One region of the Pseudomonas citronellolis genome, then DNA from elsewhere that is predicted to be linked to it. Evidence: riboswitches for the same ligand, from Rfam matches in the RefSeq annotation. Region 1 holds a riboswitch; the other holds the start of a gene.

Region 1 (8,386 bases):
CCAGCTCGATCATCTTCGCCGCCACTTCGCGGGTGCAGAGGAACACGCCGGTCAGGTTGACGTCGATCACCGCCTGCCACTGGGCCAGGCTCATCTTGCTCAGCTGGCCGTCCTTGACCTTGATGGTCAGGCCGTCGCGCAGGATGCCGGCGTTGTTCACCAGGCCGTTGATGGCGCCGAAGTCGCTGGCCACCTGGGCCACCATGTGGCTAACCTGTTCCTCGTTGGCCACGTTGCACAGGTAGGCGCGGGCGTCGCCGCCGGCGGCCTTGCAGGCGGCGACGGCCTCGTCCAGTTTCTCCTGGTTCAGGTCGACCAGCGCCAGTTTCGCTCCCTTGGCGGCGAGGAACTCGCCCATGGCGCGGCCCAGGCCCTGGCCGCCGCCGGTGATGATGATGACCTTGTCTTGCAATTGCATGGTTGGAATCCCCACGGCAATGTCGAGTGATTGGCCTCGCCGGCAACGGTGAACGAATTTTCTGTGCCCGTCCGTTTGCGACGGATTCTTAGCGAGGAGTCATAAGGTGAGCGTGAAAGCTGCCAAGAATGCCCGAGAATTGCTGCTCAAGGAATACCGGGCAGTGCTTTCCACCCAGTCGAAGAAGTGGCCGGGCTACCCCTTCGGCTCGGTGGTTCCATACTGCCTGGACGGCGCCGGCCGGCCGCTGATCCTGATCAGCCGGATCGCCCAGCACACCCACAACCTGCAGGCCGATGCCAAGTGCTCGCTGCTGGTCGGCGAGCGTGGCGCCGACGACATCCAGGCCGCCGGCCGCCTGACCCTGCTGGCCGAGGCCCGGCAACTGGAGGACGTCGAGGAGATCGAGGCCGCGGCGGAGCGCTACTACCGTTTCTTCCCCGGCTCGCGCGACTACCACACGGCCCACGACTTCGACTTCTGGGTGCTGCAGCCGGTGCAGTGGCGCTTCATCGGCGGCTTCGGCGACATCCACTGGCTGGGCGCCGACAGCGTGCCGCTGGCCAACCCCTTCGTCGGCGAGGTGGAGCGGGGCATGGTTGGGCACATGAACCAGGACCACGCCAACGCCATCGTGCATTACCTGGAGCTGGCCGGCCTGCCGGTGGGCGAGGCCCCGGAGCTGGCGGGAATCGATACGGAAGGTTTCCATCTGCGCGTCGGCTCCATCCTCCACTGGCTGCCGTTCCCGGCGCCCTGCGCCAACCCCGGCGAGGTTCGCCAGGCGCTGGTGCAACTGGCGCGGGCGCAGGCCTGGCCGGGTACCGAGGTGATCCAGGCTTGAAATAGGCGGGTGTCGGCGCCAACTACTGAATATCCGGGCCGACGCCCCGCCAAGGACCCCTGAAATGCGAGTTACCCTGTTCTTCCTGCTGCTCTTCCCGCTGATCGAACTGGCCGTGCTGATCAAGGTCGGCAGCGTCATCGGCGTGGGCTGGACCCTCCTGCTGCTCATCGCCGGCGCCTTCCTCGGCGCGGCGCTGCTGCGCGTGGCCGGCCTGGCCACCCTGTGGCGCGCCCGCGAGCGCCTGTCCCGCGGCGAGATGCCCGAGCAGGAAATGCTCGAGGGCCTGCTGATCGCCGTCGGTGGCGCCCTGCTGATGCTGCCGGGCTTCATCAGCGACGTCATCGGCCTGCTCTGCCTGCTGCCGTTCACCCGCAGCCTGCTGCTGGGCGGCCTGCGCCGACGCATGCGCGAGCAGGAAGAGCGGCGCCGCGCCTTCGCCGGCGACCCGTCGGCGCAATCCCGCGGCCCGCATGGGCCGAACGTGATCGAGGGCGAGTTCGAACGCCGCGACAACGATCGTCTGCGCTGAAAATTTTTTCTTCACGGCCTTGAAATGCCCCACGACGACCTCATGTAGCAGGCACCGCAAGGTCCCTGTCATTCGGACAGGCTGTCTTACGCGGCTCGCCCGTCGGGCCGCAAACCGGCGAAGCCGGCTTCAACAAAACCTGCCGGACATCGATCCGGCCGTTGTAAACCACTGTTTGGGAGAGTTACGACTATGAAGCTTCGTCCTCTGCATGATCGCGTCGTCATCCGTCGCAGCGAGGAAGAAACCAAGACCGCAGGCGGCATCGTGCTGCCGGGTTCCGCCGCCGAGAAGCCGAACCGTGGCGAAGTCGTCGCCGTCGGTGCCGGCCGCGTGCTGGACAACGGCGAAGTTCGCGCTCTGGCAGTGAAAGTGGGTGACAAGGTGGTGTTCGGCCCCTACTCGGGCAGCAACGCCATCAAGGTCGACGGCGAAGAACTGCTGGTGATGGGCGAGTCCGAGATCCTCGCCGTCCTGGAAGACTGATCAGTCCGCCCCAACCCCACTGAATTCGATTTAGAGGAAACAGAACATGGCTGCTAAAGAAGTCAAATTCGGCGATTCCGCTCGCAAGAAAATGCTGGTCGGCGTGAACGTCCTGGCCGATGCCGTCAAGGCCACCCTCGGCCCGAAAGGCCGTAACGTGGTGCTGGACAAGTCCTTCGGCGCACCGACCATCACCAAGGATGGCGTGTCCGTCGCCAAGGAAATCGAACTGAAGGACAAGTTCGAGAACATGGGCGCCCAACTGGTGAAAGACGTTGCCTCCAAGGCCAACGACGCCGCCGGTGACGGCACCACCACCGCCACCGTCCTGGCCCAGGCCATCGTCAACGAAGGCCTGAAGGCCGTTGCCGCCGGCATGAACCCGATGGACCTGAAGCGCGGCATCGACAAGGCCACCATCGCCATCGTCGCCCAGCTGAAGGACCTGGCCAAGCCGTGCGCCGACTCCAAGGCCATCGCCCAGGTCGGCACCATCTCCGCCAACTCCGACGAATCCATCGGCCAGATCATCGCCGAAGCCATGGACAAGGTCGGTAAAGAAGGCGTCATCACCGTAGAAGAAGGCTCGGGCCTGGAAAACGAACTGTCCGTCGTCGAAGGCATGCAGTTCGACCGCGGCTACCTGTCGCCCTACTTCATCAACAAGCCGGACACCATGGTGGCCGAGCTGGAAAACCCGCTGCTGCTGCTGGTCGACAAGAAAATCTCCAACATCCGCGAAATGCTGCCGGTGCTGGAAGCCGTCGCCAAGGCCGGCCGTCCGCTGCTGATCGTCGCCGAGGATGTCGAGGGCGAAGCCCTGGCCACCCTGGTGGTCAACAACATGCGCGGCATCGTCAAGGTCGCCGCCGTCAAGGCCCCGGGCTTCGGCGATCGCCGCAAGGCCATGCTGCAGGACATCGCCGTCCTGACCGGCGGTACCGTCATCTCCGAAGAAGTCGGTCTGAGCCTGGAAGGCGCCACCCTGGAGCACCTGGGTAACGCCAAGCGCGTGACCATCAACAAGGAAAACACCACCATCATCGACGGCGCCGGCGCCCAGGCCGACATCGAGGCCCGCGTCGCCCAGATCCGCAAGCAGGTCGAAGAGACCTCCTCGGACTACGACCGCGAGAAACTGCAAGAGCGCCTGGCCAAGCTGGCCGGCGGTGTTGCCGTGATCAAGGTCGGCGCTGCCACCGAAGTCGAGATGAAAGAGAAGAAAGCCCGCGTCGAAGATGCCCTGCACGCTACCCGCGCTGCGGTGGAAGAGGGCGTGGTCCCCGGCGGTGGCGTGGCCCTGGTGCGCGCACTGCAGGCCATCGAAGGCCTGAAGGGCGACAACGAAGACCAGAACGTCGGCATCGCCCTGCTGCGCCGCGCTGTCGAATCCCCGCTGCGCCAGATCGTCGCCAACGCCGGCGACGAGCCGAGCGTGGTGGTCGACAAGGTCAAGCAAGGCTCCGGCAACTTCGGCTTCAACGCCGCTACCGGTGTCTACGGCGACATGATCGAGATGGGCATCCTGGACCCGGCCAAGGTCACCCGTTCGGCCCTGCAGGCCGCTGCCTCCATCGGCGGCCTGATGATCACCACCGAGGCCATGGTTGCCGAAGTGGTGGACGACAAGGCCGCTCCGGCCATGCCGGACATGGGCGGCATGGGTGGCATGGGCGGCATGATGTAAGCCTCCCGGCCCCAGGCTGAGAAATAGCCCCGCTTCGGCGGGGCTTTTTCGTTTCCGGCCCTTTGTGCCAAGATGTGCCGCGCAGGAGATGGCATTCCTCCTTCAACCGCCCCCGTGGCTGATGATGCCTACGCATTTACCTGGACCAGGCGCGTAGGCGTTCGCCTGCGGCCTGTCCGAAAGCCCCTCAAGGACAGGATCATGTGGAAACCCGTTCTCGCCATCGCCCTCGGCGCCGCCATCGGCGCGTTGCTGCGCTGGTACCTCGGCCTCAAGCTGAACAGCCTGATGCCCAACGTCCCTCCCGGCACCCTGGCCGCCAACCTGATCGGCGGCTACATCATCGGCGTCGCCGTCGCCTACTTCGCCAGCGCCCAGGGCATCGCCCCGGAGTGGCGGCTGCTGATCATCACCGGCTTCTGCGGCGGCCTGACCACCTTCTCGACCTTCTCCGCCGAGGTCGTCACCCTGCTGCAGGAAGGCCGCCTGGCCTGGGCCATGGGCGCGGTCGCCGTGCATGTCTGCGGCTCCCTGGCGATGACCCTGCTCGGCCTGTTCACCGGCAACTGGCTGATGGGCAGATGAACCGCCGCGGGGGCGCTGCGAGTTCGCCCCCGCGACTCTTCGCGACACCTCTCCCGCGATCCCCTTCACGCCCCGGCTGGCGCGGCCTGGCGCTTTGTGAAAAAAACGTCAAAGACGCTTAAGTTCCAATTAAGCGAGCTAGTCTAGGGTGCCCTGCAAAGCGGAGAGGAACATGCGGATTCTGTTGGTGGAAGACAACCGGGATATCCTGGCCAACATGGCGGATTACCTGGGGCTCAAGGGTTACACGGTGGATTGCGCGCAGGACGGCCTGTCCGGCCTGCACCTGGCGGCCACCGCGCACTACGACCTGATCGTCCTGGACGTGATGCTGCCCGGCCTGGACGGTTTCACCCTGTGCCGGCGCCTGCGCGAAGACGCGCGGCGCGACACCCCGGTGATCATGCTGACCGCCCGCGACCAACTGGATGACCGCCTGCAAGGCTTCCGCTCCGGCGCCGACGACTACCTGCTCAAGCCCTTCGCCCTGTCGGAGCTGGCCGCGCGCATCGAGGCGGTGCTGCGCCGGACCCAGGGCGGCGGCCGCCGCGAACTGCAGGTGGCGGACCTGAGCTACAACCTCGACACCCTGGAAGTGAACCGCGCCGGCAAGGCGCTCAAGCTCAACCCCATCGGCCTCAAGCTGCTGGCCGTGCTGATGCAGAAGAGCCCCCACGTGGTGCGCCGCGACGTACTCGAGGAAGCCGTCTGGGGCGACGACTGCCCGGACAGCGACAGCCTGCGCAGCCACGTGCACCAACTGCGCCAGGTGATCGACAAGCCTTTCGCCCTGCCGTTGCTGCACACCGTCCACGGTGTCGGCTACCGCCTGGCGGAGGAAACGAATGGAGTATAGGCAGAGCCTTTCCCGCCGGATCGTCTTTGCCTTCGTGTTCATGACCGCGCTGGTCGGCGGCCTGTTTTCCCTGAGCATCGTCGGCGTGGTGCACGTGGTCGAGGAACGCCTGATCTCCCGTGACCTGGGCGGCGAACTGGACCGCATCATCAACGAGGACCTGCACAGCGGCAGGGGCCCGCGGCTGGACCCCGGCATGCGCTTCTTCGTCAGCGACGGCGTCGGCATCTACGCCATGCCGCCGGCGCTGCGGCGCCTGGAGTCGGGCTTCCACGAAGTGTTCGACGGCGAGCTGTCGTTCCACGCGCTGGTGCGCGACACCGACGGCCGCCGCTACGTGCTGCTGCAGGACCAGAGCGATTTCGAGGCGCGCGAGCAGGTGCTGTACGCCGCCGTGGTGACCGGCTACGTGCTCAGCCTGGCGCTGGCCGGCCTGCTCGGCTGGCTGCTCTCGCGCAAGGTGATGGAGCCGGTGGTGCGCCTGGCGCGCCAGGTGCGCCACCGCGACCAGTTGCTGGACCTGGCGCCGCCGCTGGCGCCGGACTACGCCCACGACGAGGTCGGCGAACTGGCCGAGGCCTTCGACTATGCGATCGGCCAACTGCACCAGGTGCTGACCCGCGAGAAGCTGTTCACCAGCGACGTCAGCCACGAACTGCGCACGCCGCTGATGGTGATCGCCACCAGCAGCGAACTGCTTGCCGAGGAACCGGGCCTGAGCCCGAAGGCACGCACCCAGCTGGCGCGGATCGCCAGCGCCAGCGAGGAAATGCGCGACCTGGTACAGACCTTCCTGATGCTGGCGCGCTCGCGCACCAAGGAACTGGACATCGCCCCGCGGGCCGGCCTGCAGCGCATCGCCGACGACCTGGCCGGGCAATGGCGCGGGCCCATCGAGGCCAAGGGGCTGCAGCTGATCTACGAGGTGCAGGGCGTGCCGCCGGAGGAATACAACGCGGCTTTCCTGCGCTCGGTGATGAGCAATCTGTTGCGCAACGCCATGCACTACACGGACGCCGGACATATCCGCTTGCAATTGACCGACAGCGGTTTCGTCGTCGAGGACAGCGGCCAGGGCATCCCCGAGGAGCAGCGCGAACGCATGTTCCAGCCCTTCGTCCGTGGCCCGCAACAGCGCGGCGAGGGCCTTGGCCTGGGCCTTTCGCTGGTGAAGCGAATCTGCGCGGCGGAAGGCTGGGAAGTCGGCCTGACGCCGGCGCAGCCCCACGGATGCCGTTTCGAGGTTCGCCTGGTGGGCGAGCCTTGACGAATTTTTCACATGCGCATGACCGCATGGATACAGAATCACCCTTAGTTTCGTATAAAAAATGAGCAGGAACCCCATCATGAGCGACAAGCCCGTCGAGCTTGAGTTTTCCCAGAAGTACGACCGTCAGCATGCCGAGCGCTACCTGCGCAAGCATCGCAGTGGGCTGTCCCGGAAACTTTCCCATTGGCGCGATGTCCAGATCGCCCGCCAGGCACTCAAGCTGGCCGGCCAGCCGAACCTGGTGCTGGACCTGCCGTGCGGCGCCGGGCGCTTCTGGCCGATGCTGGCCGAGAAGGACAACCGGGTGATCATCGGCGCGGACAATTCCGCCGACATGATCGCCGTGGCCTGCGCCGGCCAGCCGGAGGAGGTTGTCAAACGCGTGCGACCTTTGCAGACTTCGGCGTTCGCCATCGATCTGCCGGACAACGCCGTCGACAGCATCTTCAGCATGCGCCTGATGCACCACATCGGTGAGCCGAGCGACCGCATGACCATGCTGCGCGAGTTCCACCGCGTGACCCGCGACAGCGTGATCCTCTCGCTGTGGGTCGACGGCAACTTCAAGGCCTGGAAACGCCGTCGCGCCGAGGAAGGGCGCAAGAAGCACGCGTACCAGAACCGCTTCGTGATTCCTGCCCGCAGCATCGAGGAGGAGTTCCGCCAGGCCGGTTTCTCGGTGCAGGACCATATCGATTTCGTCCCGCTGGTGCACATGTGGCGGGTCTACATTCTGCGTAAGGAGTAATGATGGGCGCTGATTTGGCAGCTCTGCAGCGAATTTCCGGTGAAGATGCCATCGATCGCTGGTTGCAGATTCCCGGCAAATGGGTAGAGGAGCCGAATCGGCGGCGGGGCGGCGAAAGCGGGGTCCAGCGCGTGCTGACCGACGATGGCCGCCTGCTCTACCGCAAGCAGCAGGTCGGGCATATCTACCGCGACCTGCTGCACCCCTTCGGCTACCCGACCGCCATCCGCGAGCGCGATGCGCTGCAGGCCGCCGCGAGCCTGGGCGTCAAGGTGCCGACCCTGGTCTACGCCGGCTGCCGCAAAGTGGACGGCGAATGGCAGGCGCTGCTGGTCACCGAGTCGCTGGACGGCTACTCGAGCCTGGAAGACTGCTACGCCCGCGGTGACCACGAGCGCTGGGGCGAGGCCGTGCACCAGCGCATCCTGCAGCAGTACGGCAAGACCCTCGCCAGGCTTAACCTGGGCCGCTGGCAGCATGGTTGCCTGTACCTCAAGCATGTCTTCGTCAAGGTCGAGGGCGAGCAGATCGACGTCGCCCTGATCGACCTGGAAAAAGCCCGCCAGCGCTTCAGCGCCCGCCGCGCGGCCCGCCACGACCTGCGCCAGGTGAAGCGCCGTTCGTCGTGGACGGAAGCGCAATGGCAAGCCTTTGTCTATGGTTACGAGGCGGCGTTTGGCAGCGCCATCAAAGGGTTGCAGGCATGAAACTAGAAATCACACGAAGTTTGCTCCTCGTTGGCGCCCTGGGCGTGGCAACGCTGGCGGCGGCTGCCTGGCATGAGCCGGGTCCCGAGGTGATCGGCTCCCATGGCGAGCAGGCCAGCTGCCGTGTGCCGGCGAACGTGCAGGCCAAACAGGCGGCGCGGCCGGACCACGATCTGCTGCTGTTCCTCTTCGGCATGTCGCAGGGTGGTGTCAGCGCGCCACGTTGAGCAGGGTCCGCCTCGGCGGTGAAGAA
Region 2 (6,689 bases), 1.5 Mb from region 1:
GACGGCTGCACTCTTATCATTTCTTCGAACAGGCCGACCAACCGATGGAAATCTGCCTGGCCGTCTCCGAGGAAGAGTGCGAACGTCTGTTCGAACGTCTGGAGGCCGAGGACCTCGCCCTGTTCTACGTGAAGACCCCGGCGGAAATGGGCACCGTGGGCAAACACAAGGCCGAGCGCGACAACCCCCACCTGGCGATTACGGAGACCACGATATGAGCTTCACCGACCTCCCCGCCGGCAAGGACGTCCCGGACGACATCTATGCCGTGATCGAGATTCCGGCCAACCACGCGCCGATCAAGTACGAACTGGACAAGACCAGCGGCCAACTGTTCGTCGACCGCTTCCTCAGCACGCCGATGTTCTACCCGGCCAACTACGGTTTCATTCCCGCCACCCTAAGTGAGGACGGCGACCCGCTGGACATCCTGGTCGTCGCCCCCTGCCCGGTTGCGCCCGGTACGGTATTGCGCTGCCGCCCGGTCGGCGTGATGTACATGACCGACGAGGCCGGACCGGATGCCAAGATCATCGCCGTGCCCCACGACAAGCTCAGTCCCCTGTACAGCAACGTGCGCCAGTGCAGCGACCTGAGCGATCTGCTGCTCAAACAAATCCAGCACTTCTTCGAGAACTACAAGACCCTCGAACCGGGGAAATGGGTGCGCATGGAACGCTGGGGCAGCCTGGACGACGCCCGCGAGGAAATCCGCAAGGCGGTGGCGGCCTATGGAGAGGCGCATTGAGCAAGGTTTTCTCACTGGCTGTACCCCGGACCGGGCGGCACCTGCCCGGCCTGATGGAGGCCGGCTACCTGCTGGCCGGACTGCTCGCCGGCAGGCTCTTCGCCCAGTCGCCCCTCGGCCTGGCCGGGTTGGTCCTGCTCGGCATGCTCCTGGCCTGGCTGCTGGTGCAACGGGCCGCGCCCGGCCGCCGCCAGCTCGCCGGCGTGCTGTACTTCTGCGCCGGGGTCGCCGCATGCTCCGCCAAGCTCGCCGAGATCATCGGCATCTACCAGCAGGGGCAACCCTACCTGGCCCTCCGGGAACTACCGGAGCTGTTCATCTGCGTCGTGCTGCCCCCCTTCATGGCCATGACCCTGGTGATGCTGGTGCACCTCGTGCTCAACGACTGAACCCTGCAAGACAAGAAAATTTCCGATTAGCCGACAGGACGCACCATGCTCGATTCTCGCTGGGAAACCTCTACCCACGGCCGCAACATGGCCGGCGCTCGCAAGGTCAGCACCGCGTTCAAGGCCTACGTCCTGCTCGCCACCAGATCCGACAAAGACGCCGTGCGCAACAAGGCGCTGCTGGAGGACTGATGCCCCGAAGGCCCCGGGTTTCTTGCAAGCCCGAGAGCCGGTGATAGAGTTTTCACAGGAGATGGCATTCTCCGTTAACCGCTGACGCCGTCAGCTAATGATGCCTACCGAACTCGCGAAGGCGGGAGCGGTAGGCATTTTTGTATCTGCCGCCCCACTTCGTTCAGGTAGTCCCCTCGCCAGTCGCGATTCGCCATAGAGCACGCGCTGGTCCAATACCTGGAGGTAAATGTGGGAACCCCTCTGCATCATGAGCCTGATCTTGCTTGGTCCTCGTCAGTCACCAGTGTCGTCTCCGATGACCTGGAAGCCTTCCTTCAGCAGCTTCCCGATCAACACATCCTTCTAAAAGTCACCTATCCCACGGCGCTCAATATCGCCCGTGAACAACAAGAGCACCTCGCTCGGTTGTTGTTCACCCAGGGGCTGAAGCGCTCCGCCCTGCTAATCGAAAGCGCCGCCCGCTACCTGGTGTTCTCGGAGCCTCGCGAAGCTTGGGACACATACTGCTGCCTGCGATATGCCAGCTTGGCCATCGGGGTGAACATCTATCGCGTTGGTTTCTACCGGGAGGCGCTAGTTGCACAACGCGCCCAAGCCCTTGCAACGACATACGCAACCGAAAGCAACACACCCGCGATGCCGATCGACGACACGAGGAGCCTGGTATGAGCGAGATTCTGGGAACCCCGTCAGTGGAATCGCAGCCCAGGGAAAATCCGGAACTGCGCGAGTTCGCCGCCAAGCTATTGCACAAGGCCGACATCCGGATCAACGGCGAGCGCCCCTGGGACATGCAGGTGCTGCGCCCGCGCGTGTTCGAGCGCGCGCTGGGCCAGGGCAGCCTGGGGCTGGGCGAAAGCTATATGGACGGTGACTGGGACGCGCAACACCTGGACGAGTTTTTTCATCGCCTGCTGCGCGCCCGGCTCGACCGCGAAGTGCAGCCCTGGCGCCTGCTCACCCACGCCCTGCGTTACCGCCTGCTCAACCTGCAGAATGCCAGGCGCGCCTGGCAGGTGGGCCGGCGTCACTACGACCTGAGCAACGCGCTCTACCAGGCCATGCTCGACCCGCGCATGACCTACAGCTGCGGCTACTGGGAAACGGCCACCACCCTGGAGCAGGCCCAGGAAGCCAAGCTGGAACTGATCTGCCGCAAGCTGCGGCTGGAGCCGGGCATGCGCCTGCTCGACATCGGCTGCGGCTGGGGCAGCCTGATGGCCTATGCCGCCCAGCAGCATGGCGTGGAATGCGTGGGCGTGACCGTCTCCCAGGAGCAGGCGAACTGGGCCAGCGACCGCTACCGCGACCTGCCCGTGGAGTTCCGCCTACAGGACTACCGCACCCTGACCGGCAAGTTCGACCGCATCGCCAGCGTCGGCATGTTCGAGCACGTCGGGCACAAGAACCACCGCGCATTCATGCAGGTGGCCCAGCGCTGCCTGGCCGACGACGGCCTGTTCCTGCTGCACAGCATCGGCAAGAACGAACGCCGCGCCCGGCCCGATCCGTGGATCGACCGCTACATCTTCCCCAACGGCGACCTGCCCTCCATCGGCCAGGTCGGCGACGCCGCGGACGGCCTCTTCGTGGTCGAGGACCTGCACAACTTCGGCGCCTACTACGACCGCACGCTGATGGCCTGGCACGCCAACTTCGAAGCCGCCTGGCCGCGCTTCTCGGCGCTGGGCGAGCGCTTCCGGCGCATGTGGCGCTACTACCTGCTGTCCTGCGCCGGCGCCTTCCGCGCCCGCGACATCCAGCTCTGGCAGTGGGTGCTGTCCAGGCGCGGCGTGGCCGGCGGCTACCTGCGCCCACAGTTGTAAGCGGACGGCAGAAACGCGATGGTCTCGCACCGCAGTAGCGAGACCGTCGACAGCTTCATCGTCGACCTCAATGCTCGGCAGCATCGCCCACGATGCCGGCCGCCTGACCTTCGTCCTTGGGTTCACTTTTGCCGGCAGCAACCGGCAAAAATAGAACATTCGCCAACGTCCTAGTCGCGGGCACTGCATTTGATTCGGGCATACCAGGAAAGCTAGCCAAGAAGGAGGCCGGCAGGACTCTTGAAAATACCCACAGTGCCCATCTTACGAATAGGATTTCCATCGGTTTCCGATTCACGCTGGCCACCAAGAGCCCACCTCTGCACTCTCGCCCCCATGATCTGCTGATCCCTCATCAGCGACATGCCAGGCAATCACGGTCTCTCAGGTTGCCGCGTAGCATCAGCTGCGTGACCAAGCCCGTTCGTATCGCATCCTTCACGCGAACAGCCACCATCCGGTGGTGGATGCCGACCTTCCTCAACCCGCCGCGGGGTTACGCCCCCCGCCCAGGGTCAGCGTGTCTCCGCCGTCTTGTCCTCAAGCATTGGAGACTCGCCATGAACGACACCTCTTCCGAGCAGAAGTCGTACTTCGATATTCATACCTCCGGCATCGGCTACCTTCAGCGTGTCCGCGAGGTTCCCGTCAAGGGCGGCCGTAAAGCCCAGCCATTCCTGGCCTGCACCATAGCCGCACTGGTCGGGCCTGCCAGGGATCCCATCCTGCGCTACTTCGATGTGCGCGTCTCCGGCGCCGAAGCCAAGAAACTGGTCCAACCCTACCTCGGTATCGAAGATCGTCAGCAACGACCGTTGATTCGCTTTCGCCTCGGCGATTTGTGGCTCGATCCGTTCCGTCGTCCCTCATCGGGGGAACCGGCAGCCAGCATGAAAGCCCGCTTGCTCAAGGCTGAACTGCTGGACCGCAGCGTGCTGCGAGATATCGAGCAGCATGAGCTGCACACCAACGGCATCGGCTATTTGAATAATCCCAGGATGCTGTCGAACGACGGCGCCCCGTTCATGTCCTGCTCCCTCGCGGTATTGGCCGGCCCGACTGACAGTCCCGAGTATCGCTACATCGAGACCGTCGTCGCTGACGACAGCGCCCAGGAATTGCTCCAGCGCTGCGTCCAGGCCGTTGAAGCCAAGCAGAAGGTACTACTTGCCTTCAAGCTCAACGACATGCGAGCCGAGGCCTACAACCGCACCAAGGGCGAGCATGCCGGTGAAGTCGGCGCAAGCCTGAAGTCAAAGCTGATCCACGTGAGCCTGATCAAGATCGACGGGCAGCAAGTCTATCCCTCTCAATCCGACGCCCCTGAAACCGAAACGATCGACTCTGTCCCGACAGACAGTGATGGCTCACAAACCGACGCGCCCTCCCAGGCGCCTGAAGCCCCCTCACTAGCGGCTTCGTTCTAAGCCACAGGCCTTCCAAGCCTGCTTTCCTCCCCTGCCCCGTGCCCCGGCACCTCGGTGTCGGTGGCATGCCCGGGCTACCTCCTGCGCTGCAATCAGCCCACGTCCAGGGCTCTCGTCATCCCTCACAATCGCCCCAAGGTTCTGCCTCGGCGGGCGACTGTGCATTACTCCAGGAGAACGATCATGCAACTCGCCTCTCATTTTGCGCCCCAGTCCCCGATCCTGCGCGCGAACCATCCGCTCTCGGATGATCAGATTCGCTCGGTGGCCCCTTCCATCTTTGCGGAAACACCGCACGAAAGTCGGTCCGAGCGCTACAGCTACATTCCGACCGCTACCATCCTCGCCGAACTTCGCCAGGAGGGCTTCGAGCCCTTCATGGTGTGCCAGACCCGAGTGCGCCATGAGGACCGCCGCGAATTCACCAAGCACATGCTGCGTCTTCGTCATGCCAGCCAGATCAATGGTGACGAGGCCAACGAAATCATCCTGTTGAACTCGCACGACGGCACCAGCAGCTACCAGATGCTCGCCGGCCTGTTCAGGTTCGTCTGCCACAACGGCCTGGTCTACGGCGACACCGTGGCCGATGTTCGAGTGCCTCACAAAGGCAATGTCGCCCAGCAGGTGATCGAAGGGGCGTACGAAGTCTTGCAAGGCTTCGAACAGGTCCAGGACTCTCGTGACGCCATGCGCGCCATTACTCTCGACGCGGATGAAGCAGCGTTGTTCGCCCATTCCGCCCTGGCGCTCAAGTACGACGATCCCAACAAGCCGCAGCCAATCACCGAGGACCAGGTGCTCGCACCAAGGCGCTTCGAAGATCGGCATGCCGACCTCTGGTCGATCTTCAATCGGGTCCAGGAAAACCTCGTCAAAGGCGGTCTTTCCGGTCGTGCAGCCAACGGCCGCCATCAACGAACCCGGCCAGTCCAGGGCATCGACCAGAACGTCCGCCTGAATCGCGCGCTTTGGCTGCTGGCCGAAGGCATGCGCCGGCTCAAGGCCTGAGCGTCAGCAACACCATTCGCACCGCAGTAGCGGCATCAACTCACCCGCCGGGGTACCGCCCCCTCGGGGAGGTCTCCGGCCATTTACTGGAGATCTCATCATGGGTTGGTTCTTCTCTCCCCGATCCCGCTCCGAGTTGATCGCGGAACTGGTTGAACCGCAGGAAACCGAGCGCGCAAGCGCCAAGGTCATTGCTCACACACTGCGTGGCAACGTCCTGTGGTCCGTCGTCGAAGTGACCGCCAAAGTGGAAGGAGTGTCCCCGAGTCTCGCTCCTGGGCAATCGCTCCGCTACATCCGCTGCGACCTGCTGCAGCGGCATGGCAACGAATGGGGCTACAAGCCCTTGGACGAGTCGATGCACCCTTACTACTACACATGCCCACTTCGCTATCTGGAGCTGGCACCCGAGCAGTCCAGGGAGTGGCGCGAGCGAGTCCGTGCCTATCACGCGCGGCGGCGTCAGCCCAAAGCCTCGGAAACGGCTCCAGCGACCTGAGATGTCCACGGCATCTTTCCACCGCCCAGGAATCGGCAACATGGAGATTCCCCTTGTTCGCAGATAGCTCTTCGCAGAATGGTGATGCTCCCGGCTAGACCCAGCCGGGAGTCATCCCATGCCCATCACGCAATACATCTACCGTAGCGCTCTGCTGCTGGCCGCTCTGGTGTCGGGATGCTCCGCCTCTTCTCCGCCATCGGCACCGGCACCAGTGGCAACAACAAAGCAAGTACCACGGCAGATTCCGGTCGGGCGCTATGGCCGCTACACCCTGGTCGAACTGGCACCAACGGCTGCACAACAGGACCTCTTGCAGCAAGTAGTCGACCTCAGCATCCCCGGCACACTGCATGCCAGTGTCGGTGACGGCCTACGGCATGCATTGCTCCGCTCCGGCTACCAGCTCTGCAATACGAGCGAAACCCACCTCTTGGACAGCCTGCCGTTGCCGGCACCGCACTATCACCTGGGCCCTCTGCCCCTACGCGAGGCGCTGCTGACGCTGGTCGGCCCTGCCTGGTCGATGCATGTCGACGACAGTACCCGCCACGTCTGCTTCACCCACGCGAATCAGTCAGGAAAACCTGCTGC

Evidence for each region. Region 1 has a riboswitch for fluoride ahead of crcB (fluoride efflux transporter CrcB). Riboswitches for the same ligand answer to the same signal wherever they lie in the genome.
Region 2: it holds a riboswitch for fluoride, as region 1 does, so the genes downstream of both, PcP3B5_RS12780 (hypothetical protein) here and crcB (fluoride efflux transporter CrcB) in region 1, are expected to answer to the same signal.

The regions. Positions count from the first base shown of each region.
Region 1 covers NZ_CP014158.1:1,337,187-1,345,572, forward strand. The annotation lists gene PcP3B5_RS06105 (SDR family oxidoreductase) at 1-418, opposite strand, end outside; gene PcP3B5_RS06110 (HugZ family pyridoxamine 5'-phosphate oxidase) at 525-1,262, shown strand; gene PcP3B5_RS06115 (FxsA family protein) at 1,327-1,794, shown strand; gene PcP3B5_RS06120 (co-chaperone GroES) at 1,987-2,280, shown strand; gene groL (chaperonin GroEL) at 2,327-3,967, shown strand; fluoride riboswitch at 4,043-4,105, shown strand; gene crcB (fluoride efflux transporter CrcB) at 4,169-4,552, shown strand; gene PcP3B5_RS06135 (response regulator transcription factor) at 4,725-5,408, shown strand; gene PcP3B5_RS06140 (sensor histidine kinase) at 5,398-6,675, shown strand; gene PcP3B5_RS06145 (class I SAM-dependent methyltransferase) at 6,755-7,426, shown strand; gene PcP3B5_RS06150 (lipopolysaccharide kinase InaA family protein) at 7,429-8,133, shown strand; gene PcP3B5_RS06155 (hypothetical protein) at 8,130-8,360, shown strand.
Region 2 covers NZ_CP014158.1:2,884,776-2,891,464, reverse strand. The annotation lists gene PcP3B5_RS12795 (DUF190 domain-containing protein) at 1-218, shown strand, start outside; gene ppa (inorganic diphosphatase) at 215-748, shown strand; gene PcP3B5_RS12785 (hypothetical protein) at 745-1,137, shown strand; gene PcP3B5_RS31820 (hypothetical protein) at 1,183-1,329, shown strand; fluoride riboswitch at 1,378-1,443, shown strand; gene PcP3B5_RS12780 (hypothetical protein) at 1,561-2,001, shown strand; gene cfa (cyclopropane fatty acyl phospholipid synthase) at 1,998-3,158, shown strand; gene PcP3B5_RS12770 (DUF3577 domain-containing protein) at 3,719-4,585, shown strand; gene PcP3B5_RS12765 (DUF932 domain-containing protein) at 4,769-5,596, shown strand; gene PcP3B5_RS12760 (hypothetical protein) at 5,697-6,095, shown strand; gene pilL2 (PFGI-1 class ICE element type IV pilus protein PilL2) at 6,214-6,689, shown strand, end outside.